Regions from separate parts of the Mycobacterium zoologicum genome, predicted to be linked through region 2. Evidence: predicted binding sites of a transcription regulator. Region 2 holds the regulator's gene; each other region holds the start of a gene.
The links. The regulator LexA, encoded in region 2, represses DNA repair genes until DNA is damaged. The targets are predictions, from matches to a motif close to CGAACANNTGTTCG.

Region 1 (4,259 bases), on a different contig from region 2:
CACCCGCAGGTGACCACGCCGCCGGCCGTTGTTCTTGCCCGACGGCCCGGGCGGGGCCAGTACTCCGCCGCCCAGGGTGGTCACCGGCGCGCCGCGCGTCGCGGTGTCCGTCGGCGCGGCCTGCGGGTACCAGCCGTTGACCGGGGCGGCAACGCTCTTCTGGCCCTTCTCGCCCTCACGGACGGCTTCGGCCAGCGCGATCAGGTCGTCCTCTTCGGGCGACACCCACGGGCCGGGGTGGCGCACCAGTTCCCAGCCCCGCGGGGCGGTGATGCGGCCGGCGTGACTGAAGCACAGGTCCCAGGAATGCGGCTCGGCGGCGGTGGCCAGTGGGCCGACCACGGCGGTGGAGTCCGAGTAGACAAACGTCAGGGTCGCCACCGCGTAGTGCGGGCATGCTGGCCGACAGCAGCGACGCGGAACGTTCACGCCCGTGAGGCTATCGCGGCCCTGCACCGCCGCGGCGGCGGACACGCGCAATGGGCGGGCACCCTATGCGCAACCGTTACCATCGCTGCGTGATCGCCACGCGTCGCCGCCGGCGCGGCCGCGAGCCCCGCGGGCCGCTGCTGCCGCCTACCGTGCCGGGCTGGCGCACCCGCGCCGAACGGTTCGACATGGCGGTGCTGGAGGCCTACGAACCGATCGAGCAGCGCTGGAAACAACGACTGTCGGCTGTGGACATCGCCGTCGACGAGATTCCGCGGATCGCTGCGAAGGATCCCGACAGCGTGCAGTGGCCGCCCGAAGTGGTCGCCGACGGGCCGATTCCGCTGGCGCGGTTGATCCCCGCCGGGGTGGACGTTCGAGGTAATCCGACTCGGGCGCGAATCCTGTTGTTCCGCAAGCCGATCGAGCAACGCGCAAACGACAGCATCGAACTCGAGGACTTGCTGCACGAGATTCTGGTGGCGCAGGTCGCCACCTATCTGGATGTCGAGCCAGGCGTCATCGACCCGACGATCGACGACTGAATATCCCCGAAGGCTCAGGTTCTCAAACGCTCAGATGATGCCGCGCTTGAGGCGGCGGCGCTCACGCTCGGACAGCCCGCCCCAGATACCGAAGCGCTCGTCGTGGGCCAGCGCGTACTCCAGGCATTCACTGCGCACCGAGCAGCGCTGGCAGATCTTCTTGGCCTCCCGAGTCGAGCCGCCCTTCTCCGGAAAGAAGGCCTCGGGGTCGGTCTGCGCGCACAAGGCGCGCTCCTGCCATTCCTCGTTGGTGGCCGAGTCGGCGTCGAACGAGTCGAACTCGTCGTAGCCCTCGGGCTCGGGAACCAGACTCAGATGCGGCCGGTTACGGACCGGCTCGGCTCCCATCGATGTCATGTCGGTACCGGCATGCGGTGTTTCCCCCATTACGCCCCAAAGGTGCTCATAGGACATGCCCCGCCTCCTCACCTCGTTGCGCCAATCCTGCTCCGTCGCCCGCATATTGGGATGCAGCACATCTCAATTCGAACATGTGATCGAATCTCGGTCTGCGACACCAGAATCGGCTGGCCAACCGGGAAATGACACTGTTGTGATTAGACACGGGTTAGCTGGCTCGGTCAAGCCGAATGGCCAAATTCCTTACCATCTCGTGATCGATTTTCGATGTGTCCGAGACCGGCGAGTCCGTGTCATCTAACCCACACCGCCGCGTCGGCGTGTCCTACCGGGGCCCGCGGGGCGGCCGTTGGCCCGGTCCGCCGCCGCGAGCACCCCTTCGTCGAAGGTACTGTCGTGCGCTGTGAAGATCACGGTTCTCGTCGGCGGGGTCGGCGGCGCCCGGTTCCTGCTCGGCGTCCAGAAACTGCTGGGTCTGGGCCAGTTCGCCGACGAGTCCGCTGGTGTCGAACACCAGTTGACCGCGGTGGTCAACGTCGGCGACGACGCCTGGATGCACGGCGTGCGAATCTGCCCCGATCTCGACACCTGCATGTACACCCTGGGCGGTGGCGTGGACCCCGACCGCGGCTGGGGCCACCGCGACGAGACCTGGAACGCCATGGCGGAGTTGAACAGCTACGGCATGCAGCCGGACTGGTTCGGCCTCGGTGACCGCGACCTGGCCACCCACCTGGTGCGCACCCAGGCGCTGCGGGCCGGCTACCCGCTGACCGAGGTCACCGCGGCACTGTGCGACCGCTGGAAGCCGGGCGCCACCCTGCTGCCGGTCACCAACGACAGCTGCGAAACCCACGTCGTCATCACCGATCCCGACGACGACACCCAGCGCGCCGTCCACTTCCAGGAATGGTGGGTGCGCTACCGCGCCGCAGTGCCCACCCACGGATTCGGGTTCGTGGGCTCCGAGAAGGCCACCGCGACACCGGAATCACTCGAGGCCATCGCCGGAGCCGACGTGGTGCTGCTGGCGCCGTCCAACCCGGTGGTGAGCATCGGCGCCATCCTGGCCATCCCCGGTATTCGGGCCGCACTGCGCTCCACGCCCGCGCCGATCGTCGGGTACTCGCCGATCATCGCCGGAAAGCCGTTGCGCGGCATGGCCGATGTCTGCCTGAACGTGATCGGTATCGAATCCACCTCGCAGGCCGTCGGCGAATACCACGGCGCGCGAAGCGGAACCGGCATCCTGGACTACTGGCTGGTGCACGACGGTGAGGACGCCCCCGGCGTAGAGGTCCCCGGTGTGAGGGTGCATGCCGCACCGCTGCTGATGACCGATCCGGCGGCGACGGCCGAGATGGTGCGCACCGGACTGGATCTCGCGGGCCTCCGATGAGCGAGCACGGCAGCGCGGCCCGAGTCGAGATCCTGCCGGTAACCGGCCTCGGCGAGTTCCGGCCGGGTGATGATCTGGCCGCCGCACTGGCCCAGGCCGCACCGTGGCTGGCCGACGGCGACATCGTCGTGGTCACCAGCAAGGTGGTGTCCAAGTGCGAGGGCCGGATCGTGCCCGCGCCGCAAGACGCCGAGGCGCGGGATGCGTTGCGCCGCCAGCTGGTTGAGGCTGAAGCCGTGCGAGTATTGGCCCGCAAGGGTCGCACGTGGATCACCGAGAATCGCCTCGGTCTGGTGCAGGCCGCCGCCGGGGTGGACGGCTCCAACGTCGGCTCGTGCGAACTCGCCCTGCTGCCGGTCGATCCCGACGCCAGCGCCGCGGCGTTGCGCGTCGCGCTCGCCGATCACCTGGGTGTCGGTGTGGCGGTGCTGATCACCGACACCATGGGCCGCGCCTGGCGCAACGGGCAGATCGACGTCGCAATCGGGGCATCGGGCCTGTCGGTGCTCAACGGCTACGCCGGATCCGTCGACCGGCACGGCAACGAGCTGGTGGTCACCGAGGTGGCCGTCGCCGACGAACTCGCTGCGGCCGCAGACCTGGTCAAGGGCAAGCTCACCGACGTTCCGGTGGCCGTGGTGCGCGGATTCTCCAGCTCCGACGACGGCTCCACCGCGGCGGCACTGGTGCGCTCGGGGCCCGAGGACCTGTTCTGGCTGGGCACCGCCGAGGCCATCGAGACCGGTCATCGCCAAGCCCAGCTGCTGCGCCGCTCGGTACGCACGTTCGCGCACGAACCGGTGCCGGCCGAGCTGATCACCGGCGCGATGGCCGAGGCCCTGACCGCCCCCGCCCCGCACCACACCCGGCCGGTGCGGTTCGTCTGGCTGCAGACCCCGGCCGTGCGCACCCGGCTGCTCGACGCGATGGCCGATCAGTGGCGCGCCGACCTGGCCGGCGATGGCAAGTCGCCGGAGTCCATCGAGAAGCGTGTCGCACGCGGCCGGATCCTTTACGACGCACCGGAAGTCGTCATCCCGATCATGGTTCCCGACGGTGCTCACCACTACCCCGACGCCGCCCGCACCGACGCCGAGCACACCATGTTCACCGTGGCGGCCGGCGCCGCCGTTCAGGGGTTGCTGGTGGCGCTGGCAGTACGCGGCGTGGGCAGCTGCTGGATCGGGTCCACCATCTTCGCCGCCGACCTGGTACGTGCGGAGCTGGGTCTCCCCGACGATTGGGAACCGTTGGGCGCCATTGCGATCGGCTACCCAACCGAGCCTCCCGAGCCACGTGATCCGACTGACGTGGGCGACCTTCTGGTGCGGCGATGAGCCTGCACGGCTCCGCGGTGGCGGCGTTGCGGTCTTGGACGGCACCGGATTCCGGTCAGGACTCGCTGCGGCACGCGGTACTGGCGTTTCTGGACGCCCGCAGCGATGCGTGCGAACGCGCTTGCGTGCCAGGACACATCACCGCCTCGGCGCTGGTGCTCGACCACACCGGCGAGACGGCGCTGCTGA
Region 2 (4,259 bases):
GCGCACTCGAGCAACCGTGAGCTGATCACCGACTTCACTCCGTGGATCACCGAGGTCCAGGTCCCCGGCAGCGCCTCCAACTTGTTGGAGTACCGGATGGCCCAGCACGGCCACGAGGTGGTCGGGTTCACCGTGCATGTGCCGCACTACGTGTCCCAGACCGACTACCCCGAGGCGGCCGAGGCACTGCTCAAGCAGGCCGCCAAGACCGGGGCCCTGGAGCTGCCGCTGGCCGAACTCAGCACGGCGGCCGCCGCCATCCGCACCAAGATCGACGAGCAGGTCGGGGCGAGCGACGAGGTGGCGCAGGTGGTCACCGCACTGGAACGCCAGTACGACGCGTTCGTCTCGGCCCAGGAGAATCGGTCACTGCTGGCTCGCGACGAGGATCTGCCCAGCGCTGATGAGCTCGGCGCCGAGTTCGAACGGTTCCTGGCCCAGGAGGCCCGGAAGAACAGCGACGACGACTAGCTTCGCCGGAGTGACGCGGTGAGGTGATTCTGCGACGGCTGGCCGACCGCGCCCATGTCCATGGTGTAGGACAACTCGTCGCCGTCGAGGCGATAGTGCCGGCTCAGCGCCGACACCTCCTTGGCCGTAGGCGTCAGGCCGATGGTCGGCGCGGACATCTGCAGGTCGATCCGGTTGCCGTCGACCGTGTATCCGCCCACCTCGATCTCGGTGATGCCGCTCGGGTGCGCCAGCACCCATTCGATGCGGCCCGGCTCCGGCACCCGCAAGTAGCCGGTCTCGGCGTGCAACGGCAGGCCGTCGGCGGCGGATCTGGTCTTCTGGCCGTAAACGAAAAACGGCTTGCCGACGTGGGAGAACACCACCTCTTCGAGGTAGTCGAATGATGTGATCGTGGGATAGATACCGCGGCCTCGGCCGGACCAGGTGCCCAACAGCGGAGCCAGTTCGACGAGATTGGGATGCAGGTCGGGTGCCATGGCGCAAGCGTAGTGCGCCGAGACGCTCGCCGGCCCTCAACTGGTGCTGGGAACCTCACGGTGTTCGCGCAGCGCTTCGATCTCCCGCTCGAAGTCGGCCGCCGACGAGAACGAGCGGTATACCGAGGCGAATCGCAGGTAGGCCACTTCGTCGAGTTCGCGTAGCGGGCCGAGGATCGCCAAACCGACTTCGTGGCTGGGGATCTCGGGTGAACCCGCGGCGCGTACCGCGTCCTCCACCTGCTGGGCCAACAGATTCAGCGCGTCGTCGTCGACCTGGCGGCCCTGACAGGCCCGGCGCACCCCGCTGACGACCTTCTCCCGGCTGAACGGCTCGGTGACTCCGCTGCGCTTGACCACCGCCAGTACCGCGGTCTCCACCGTGGAGAACCGGCGGCCGCACTCGGGGCACGAGCGCCGGCGCCGGATTGACTGGCCCTCATCGGTTTCGCGGGAATCCACCACCCGTGAGTCTGGATGGCGACAAAACGGGCAGTGCACGGCCGCTCCTTCGCCCTCGGGCCACTGGGACAACTGTGAGCGTACCTGCGCGACCATCGGACGGCGGCCCGCCGTCGCCGCGAATCGCGGCCGGGCGGACACCTCGGGTCAGCCGATCGGCGCGATCAGCGGCTGACCGGCGTCCAGCGTGCCCGACTCGAGGGCGTTGAGCTCGCGGATCCGCTCGACCACCTGATGAGTGGGCGCGTCGGGGGCGACCCGGGCCGCCAGGTGCTGCAGGCTCTCCCCGCTCTGGACCCGCACCACGCCAAGGTGATCCGGTACCGCGGGAGCGCTTCCAGCCGTCGCCGCGCCGAACTGTGCAACCAGCCCGAGCCACACCGTGAACGCCGCAGCGATCAGAGCGAGCAGCACCGTGGTACCCGGGGTGATCGGGCGCGGACGGTGCGCGGCGCGCGACATCGACACACCGGTCCCGCGGTGCCGCAGGGGCTCGCCACCGGGCCGGGAGCGGGCCAGCCGCACCGGGCGAGTCGACACCGGGCGCCTGCGGGCCGGCGCGGGGGCCCCGGCCCGGCCATAGGCCGACGCAGGCGCAGACGCAGCCCGGTCGAAGGTCGGGGCGAACGTGTCGGTGAGCATCATGTGCGGTTCTCCCTCACTCGTAGTCGGCGAGCCTGTTCGCTCGACTGTTCGAATCATAATCGATAATACGTTCGATATCCGAACATGTGATCGATTCGTTGTCGAACACGTTAGCGGGCCCCTCCGACAACCCGGCCCGTCGAGCGCCACCCTTCGAACGTCCGCGCGACACACCTCGAACACATGTTTGATAATTCGTTTCGAGGCGACTACATTCGCACCCATGAGCGACAGCAGCAGTAATACGCCGACCAGCTCGCCGGACTCACCGTTGACCGCGCGGCAGCGCACCATCCTCGATGTCATCCGCGCATCGGTGAACGAACGCGGCTACCCGCCGAGCATCCGTGAGATCGGCGACGCGGTCGGGCTGACCTCGACGTCGTCGGTCGCACACCAGCTGCGCACGCTGGAGCGCAAGGGCTATCTGCGCCGCGATCCCAACCGCCCACGCGCCGTCGACGTGCGCGGCGCGGACGACTCCACGGTCGGCGCCGCGCGCACCGACCTCGCGGGCTCGGACGCACTGCCCGAACCCACCTTCGTGCCGGTTCTGGGCCGGATCGCCGCCGGTGGACCGATCCTGGCCGAGGAGGCGGTCGAGGACGTGTTCCCACTCCCCCGCGAACTCGTGGGCGAAGGCGAGCTGTTCCTGCTCAAGGTGGTGGGCGAATCGATGGTGGACGCCGCGATCTGCGATGGCGACTGGGTGGTGGTTCGTCAGCAGAACGTCGCCGACAACGGCGATATCGTCGCCGCGATGATCGACGGCGAAGCCACCGTCAAGACCTTCAAGCGCACCGGTGGCCAGGTCTGGCTGATGCCGCACAACCCCGTTTTCGACCCGATCCCGGGCAACGACGCGGTGGTGCTGGGCAAGGTCGTGACGGTCATCCGCAAGATCTGACGGCACACCGCCGTCAGTCCCAGCCTCAGCCGATACCGGCCAGTGCGAAGAACTCCTGACGGGACCGTCCGTCGGTGCGCAGCGTGCCCAGCAGGGTTGAGGTGACGGTGGTCGATCCGCTGGCATGCACCCCGCGCAACGTCATGCAGCTGTGCTCTGCACGAAGAACCACTCCCACAGCACGCGGCTGCAGGTGGTCGGTGAGCCAGTCGGCGACCTGCTTGGTCAGCCGCTCCTGCACCTGCGGGCGGGCGGCGAAGTAGTCGACGACCCGGGCCAGCTTGGACAGGCCGAGGATGCGCTCGCCGGGCAGGTAGCCGACGCACGCGGTCCCGGTGAATGGCAGCAGGTGGTGCTCGCAGACCGACCGGAACGGGATGTCTCGGACCAGGACCAGCTCGTCGTACCGCCCGTCGTTGGGGAACGTGGTGGCCTCGAACGGCTTCGGGGCGAACATCTCGGCGTAGGCGCGGGCCATCCGGCGCGGCGTGTTACGCAGCTGCTCGTCGGCGGTGGAGATACCCAGCGCGTGCAGGAATGCCGCGGCGGCCTGTTCAGCGGCGTCCAGGTCCGGAACCGGACGGTCAGCCACCCGCAGGTCGGCGTACACGGCCACTGACATCTAAGCCTCCCCTATGACAATCAGCATTGCGTTTAGATTGACCACACCCGACCCTATTTGTCAAAACTAATTGGTGTTACATTGGGGTGATGAGCACCCCAGCCAGCGGCGGCCTTGATCCGCTAGCCGGGTTGAGCAGCCTGGACGACCCGGTACGGCAACGGCTCTACCACTACATCGCCTCGTGCGACGACCCCGTGGCCCGCGACGACGCCGCGGTAGCCGCCGGCATCAGTCGCACCTTGGCGGCCTACCACCTCGACAAGCTCGCAGAGGCGGGAATCCTCTCGGTGAGTTACGCCAGGCCGGCCGGCCGCTCCGGTCCGGGCGCCGGGCGCCCCGCCAAGCGCTACGAGCGCACCCGCAATGAGCTCTCGGTGAGCGTGCCACCACGCAATTACGGGTTGCTGGCCGACCTGCTGATCACCGCGATGGACGCCGATGGCGACGGCACGGTGCGCACCTCGGTCTGGTCGGCGGCACGCCGGGCAGGCCGGATCACGGCGGCCCAACACGGCATCCTCGATGCGCTGCGGGAACACGGCTACGAGCCGGCGGTCACCGACGACGGCGACATCGAACTGCGCAACTGCCCGTTCGAACGACTGGCCCGGGAGCACACCGAAACGGTATGCGGGCTCAATCTGCAACTGATCCAGGGCATGTTGGAGGG
Region 3 (4,259 bases), on a different contig from region 2:
CATCAGCAGCTCGGGGTTCATCCGGGCCTGGGAGAAGTGCCGGTCCGCGGCGGCGTAGCCGATGTTGGCCGGCACGTAGTCCGGCAGGTACATCCGGTCGTTGTAGTTGGTCTCATACCCCGGCAGGGTGAGCAGTCCGACCAGACAGACCGCCGTGGTGGCCACCAGCACCGGCCCGGGCCAGCGCACGATCATCGCGCCGATCCGCCGCCAGGTACGAATCCGCATGGCCCGCTTGGGTTCCAGCATGCCGAAGCGGCTGGCCACCGCCACCACCGCGGAGCCGAAGGTGAGCGCGGCGACGACCACGACCAGCATGCCGATCGCCAGCGGAATGCCCAGCGACCGGAAATAGGGCAGCCGGGTGAAGTGCAGACAGAAGGTTGCTCCGGCGATGGTCAGGCCCGATCCCAGGATCACGTGCGCGGTGCCGTGATACATGGTGTGGAACGCCGACTCCTTGTCCTCGCCGAGCGCTCGCGCCTCCTGATAGCGGCCCAGCAGGAAGATCGCATAGTCCGTCGAGGCGGCGATGGCCAGTGTCACCAGCAGGTTCACCGCGAACGTCGACAGGCCGATGATGTTGTAGAAGCCGAGGACGGCCACCACGCCGCGGGCGGCGCTCAGCTCGAAGACCACCATGCCCAGCACCAGCAGCACCGTGCCGATCGATCGGTAGATGGACAGCAGCATCGTGATGATCACGACGAACGTCAGTGCGGTGATGATCTTGAGGCTCTTGTCGCCGGCGATGTGCTGATCGGCGTTGAGTGCGGCCCCACCGGTGACGTAGGCGTGCACCCCCTCGGGGGCCGGGGTATCGGCGATGATCTTCTGGACGGCCTCGACCGACTCGTTGGCCAGCGTCTCGCCCATGTTGCCGGCCAGGTACACCTGCACGTAGGCGGCCTTGCCGTCCGGGCTCTGCGAGCCGGCCGCGGTCAGCGGGTCACTCCAGAAGTCCTGGATGTGCTCGACGTGGGTGTGGTCGGCGGTGAATTTCTTGACCAGTTCGTCGTAGTAGTCGTGTGCCGCGTCACCGAGTGGCTGGTCGCCCTCGATCACCACCATCGCCGAGCTGTCGGACTTGAACTCCTCGAAGGTCTTGCCGATGCGCATCATCGCGACCATCGACGGAGCGTCCTTGGGGGCCATCGACACCGCGCGCATCTTCCCGACTTCGTCGAGCTGCGGCACGATGACATTCACCAGCACGGTGAGCCCGAGCCAGACCAGGATGATCGGTACCGCCAGCCGGCGGATCCACGCCGGGATGCCGCCGCGCTTGGGCTGTGGGGACACCGTCAGCGTGTCGGTCGGGGCGTCGGCATCGGGGCCGGTGTGTTTGCTCATGCGGATTTCACAATGCAGAAGGTCTGGGCGCTCACCGGGCCGGTGGCGATTCGTTCGTCTTTGACCACGCCGTCGATGGTGACTCGGCAACCGATGGTGGCGCCGTCACCCTGGGCGACGATATTGGGGCTCACCGCCGGGTTGGTGGTCGACAGGGTCAGTGACCACGGCAGGCCGGCGCCGTCGACCCGCTGCGGGGTGGCGTCGAGGTCTAGGTAGTTGATGTCGGCGTAGGTCCCATCCGGGCTGAAGATGTCGTAGACCACGACCTTGGGGTGAAACGGCTTGGTGTCCTCGAACGGGGCGGCGCTGCTGCCGCTGTCGTCGGCGCCGAAATAACCGCGAACCCGCTGCACGACGAATCCTCCCACCAGCAGGACAAGCACGATGAGCAGCGGTAACCACGCACGTTTGACAAGGCCGAACATCAAGAATGCCTTTCGAGGTGGTGTGCCGAATCTGACACAGATTAGTGCATCAAAGTTCTTCTCGACACCCAACTTCAAGCATATCGCACACATGTTCGATAAATTGGGGGGTGTGAGTTGGGGTTACGGGCCGCCGAGCTGGGCGGAAATGGAACGTGTTCTAGATGGTAAGCCTCGTCACACCGGTGTGTCGGCCGGTGTGTCGGCAGATCGCGCCCCGTCGGCCCCACCGCAACGCGAACAGTATCGGCCGCCTTCCCTGGTTGTGCCCTACGCCGAGCTGCACGCGCACTCGGCGTACAGCTTCTTGGACGGGGCCAGCACCCCGCAGGAGCTGGTCGCCGAGGCCGTCAGGCTGGGCCTGCGGGCCATCGCGCTGACCGACCACAACGGCCTGTACGGGGTGGTGCGGTTCGCCGAGGCCGCCAAGGAACTGGAGATCGGCACCGTCTTCGGCGCCGAGCTGTCGCTGGGGCAGGTTGCGCGCACCGAGGGGCCCGACCCGCCCGGGCCGCATCTGCTGGTGCTGGCCCGCGGCCCGGAGGGCTATCGGCGGCTGTCGCGGCAGATCGCCGCCGCGCACCTGGCCGGCGAGAAGGGCAGGCCGCGTTTCGACCTGGACGCATTGACCGACGCGGCCGGCGGGCACTGGCACATTCTGACCGGGTGCCGCAAAGGTCACGTCCGCCACGCGCTGGCCACCGGCGGCCCGGACGCGGCGGCCGGCGCGTTGGCCGACCTGGTGGACCGGTTCGGCGCCGGGCGGGTCAGCGTGGAGCTGACCCGGCACGGCGATCCCTGCGACGACGAGCGCAACGCGGCGCTGGCCGCACTGGCGCCCCGGTTCGGGGTGGGGTTGGTGGCCACCACCGGCGCCCACTTCGCCCGGCCGGATCGGGGCCGGTTGGCGATGGCGCTGGGTGCGGTGCGGGCACGTCAGTCGCTGGACTCCGCCGCCGGCCGGCTCGCCCCGCTGGGCGGTGCGCATCTGCGTTCCGGTGCGGAGATGGCCCGGCTGTTCGCGCCGTACCCGGCGGCGGTGCCGGCGGCGGCCGAACTCGGCGAGCAGTGTGCGTTCTCGCTGGCGCTGATCGCCCCGCGGCTGCCGCCGTTTGCCGTTCCCGACGGACACACCGAGGACAGTTGGCTTCGGCGCCTGGCGCTGGCCGGAGCCATGGAGCGCTACGGCCCGCCCGAACGCGCACAGGCCGCTTATACGCAGATCGAGCGTGAGCTGGAAGTCATTGCCCAGCTGGGCTTTCCAGGCTATTTCCTGGTGGTGCACGACATCACCCGGTTCTGCCGGCGCAGTGACATCCTGTGCCAGGGCCGGGGGTCGGCGGCCAATTCCGCGGTCTGTTACGCCCTCGGTGTCACCGCGGTGGATCCGGTGGCCAATGAGCTGTTGTTCGAACGGTTCCTGTCGCCGGCGCGCGACGGCCCACCCGACATCGACATCGACATCGAGTCGGATCGCCGCGAAGAGGTGATCCAGTACGTCTACGACAAATACGGCCGCGACCACGCCGCCCAGGTTGCCAACGTCATCACCTACCGGGGCCGCAGCGCCGTGCGGGACATGGCCCGCGCGCTGGGGTACTCGCCCGGGCAGCAGGACGCCTGGAGTAAGCAGCTGAGCCGGTGGGGGGCGGCTGATCGTTCCGAGCTGGACGGTGTCCCCGACCCGGTGATCGAGCTGGCCGCCCAGGTCGCCGACCTGCCCCGGCATCTGGGTATCCACTCCGGCGGCATGGTGATCTGCGACCGCCCGATCGCCGACGTGTGCCCGGTGGAGTGGGCCCGGATGCCCGGCCGCAGCGTGCTGCAGTGGGACAAAGACGACTGTGCGGCAATCGGATTGGTGAAGTTCGACCTGTTGGGCCTGGGGATGCTCTCCGCGCTGCACTACGCGATCGACCTGGTGGCGCAGCACAAGGGCATCGAGGTGGACCTGGCGGCGATCGACCTGTCGGAGGCGGCGGTCTATGAGATGTTGGCCCGCGCCGACACGGTCGGGGTGTTCCAGGTGGAGTCGCGCGCGCAGATGGCCACCCTGCCGCGGTTGCGGCCGCGGGTGTTCTACGACCTGGTGGTGGAGGTGGCACTGATTCGTCCCGGGCCGATACAGGGTGGATCGGTGCACCCCTACATCCGTCGCCGCAACGGCATCGACCCGGTGGCCTACGAACATCCGTGCATGGCGCGGGCGCTGCGGAAAACCTTGGGAGTGCCGCTGTTTCAGGAACAACTGATGACACTGGCGGTGGACTGCGCCGGATTCACCGCCGGCGAGGCCGACCAGTTGCGCCGGGCGATGGGCTCCAAGCGGTCTCCGGAGCGGATGCGCCGGTTGCGGGACCGGTTCTACGACGGCATGGCGCAGTGCCACGGCATCACCGGAGCGGTGGCGGACCGGATCTACGAGAAGCTGGAAGCCTTTGCCAATTACGGGTTTCCGGAGAGTCACGCGATGAGCTT

Region 1: a site for LexA is predicted at 1,461-1,474, ahead of cofD (2-phospho-L-lactate transferase). Genes of this name have one in related genera too.
Region 3: a site for LexA is predicted at 1,866-1,879, ahead of K6T84_RS14745 (error-prone DNA polymerase). Genes of this name have one in related genera too.

What each region holds. Positions count from the first base shown of each region.
Region 1 covers NZ_JAYJJS010000004.1:30,796-35,054, reverse strand. Annotated here, with positions in the region: gene K6T84_RS04405 (DUF3499 domain-containing protein) at 1-429, opposite strand, end outside; gene K6T84_RS04400 (metallopeptidase family protein) at 495-974, shown strand; gene K6T84_RS04395 (WhiB family transcriptional regulator) at 1,005-1,331, opposite strand; gene cofD (2-phospho-L-lactate transferase) at 1,738-2,733, shown strand; gene K6T84_RS04385 (coenzyme F420-0:L-glutamate ligase) at 2,730-4,070, shown strand; gene K6T84_RS04380 (NUDIX hydrolase) at 4,067-4,259, shown strand, end outside.
Region 2 covers NZ_JAYJJS010000023.1:14,446-18,704, forward strand. Annotated here, with positions in the region: gene K6T84_RS17415 (proteasome assembly chaperone family protein) at 1-471, shown strand, start outside; gene K6T84_RS17420 (peroxynitrite isomerase) at 468-950, opposite strand; gene nrdR (transcriptional regulator NrdR) at 987-1,451, opposite strand; gene K6T84_RS17430 (LysM peptidoglycan-binding domain-containing protein) at 1,560-2,057, opposite strand; gene lexA (transcriptional repressor LexA) at 2,281-2,964, shown strand; gene folE (GTP cyclohydrolase I FolE) at 2,990-3,586, opposite strand; gene K6T84_RS17445 (helix-turn-helix transcriptional regulator) at 3,676-4,259, shown strand, end outside.
Region 3 covers NZ_JAYJJS010000017.1:58,115-62,373, reverse strand. Annotated here, with positions in the region: gene K6T84_RS14755 (MMPL/RND family transporter) at 1-1,353, opposite strand, end outside; gene K6T84_RS14750 (MmpS family transport accessory protein) at 1,350-1,781, opposite strand; gene K6T84_RS14745 (error-prone DNA polymerase) at 1,894-4,259, shown strand, end outside.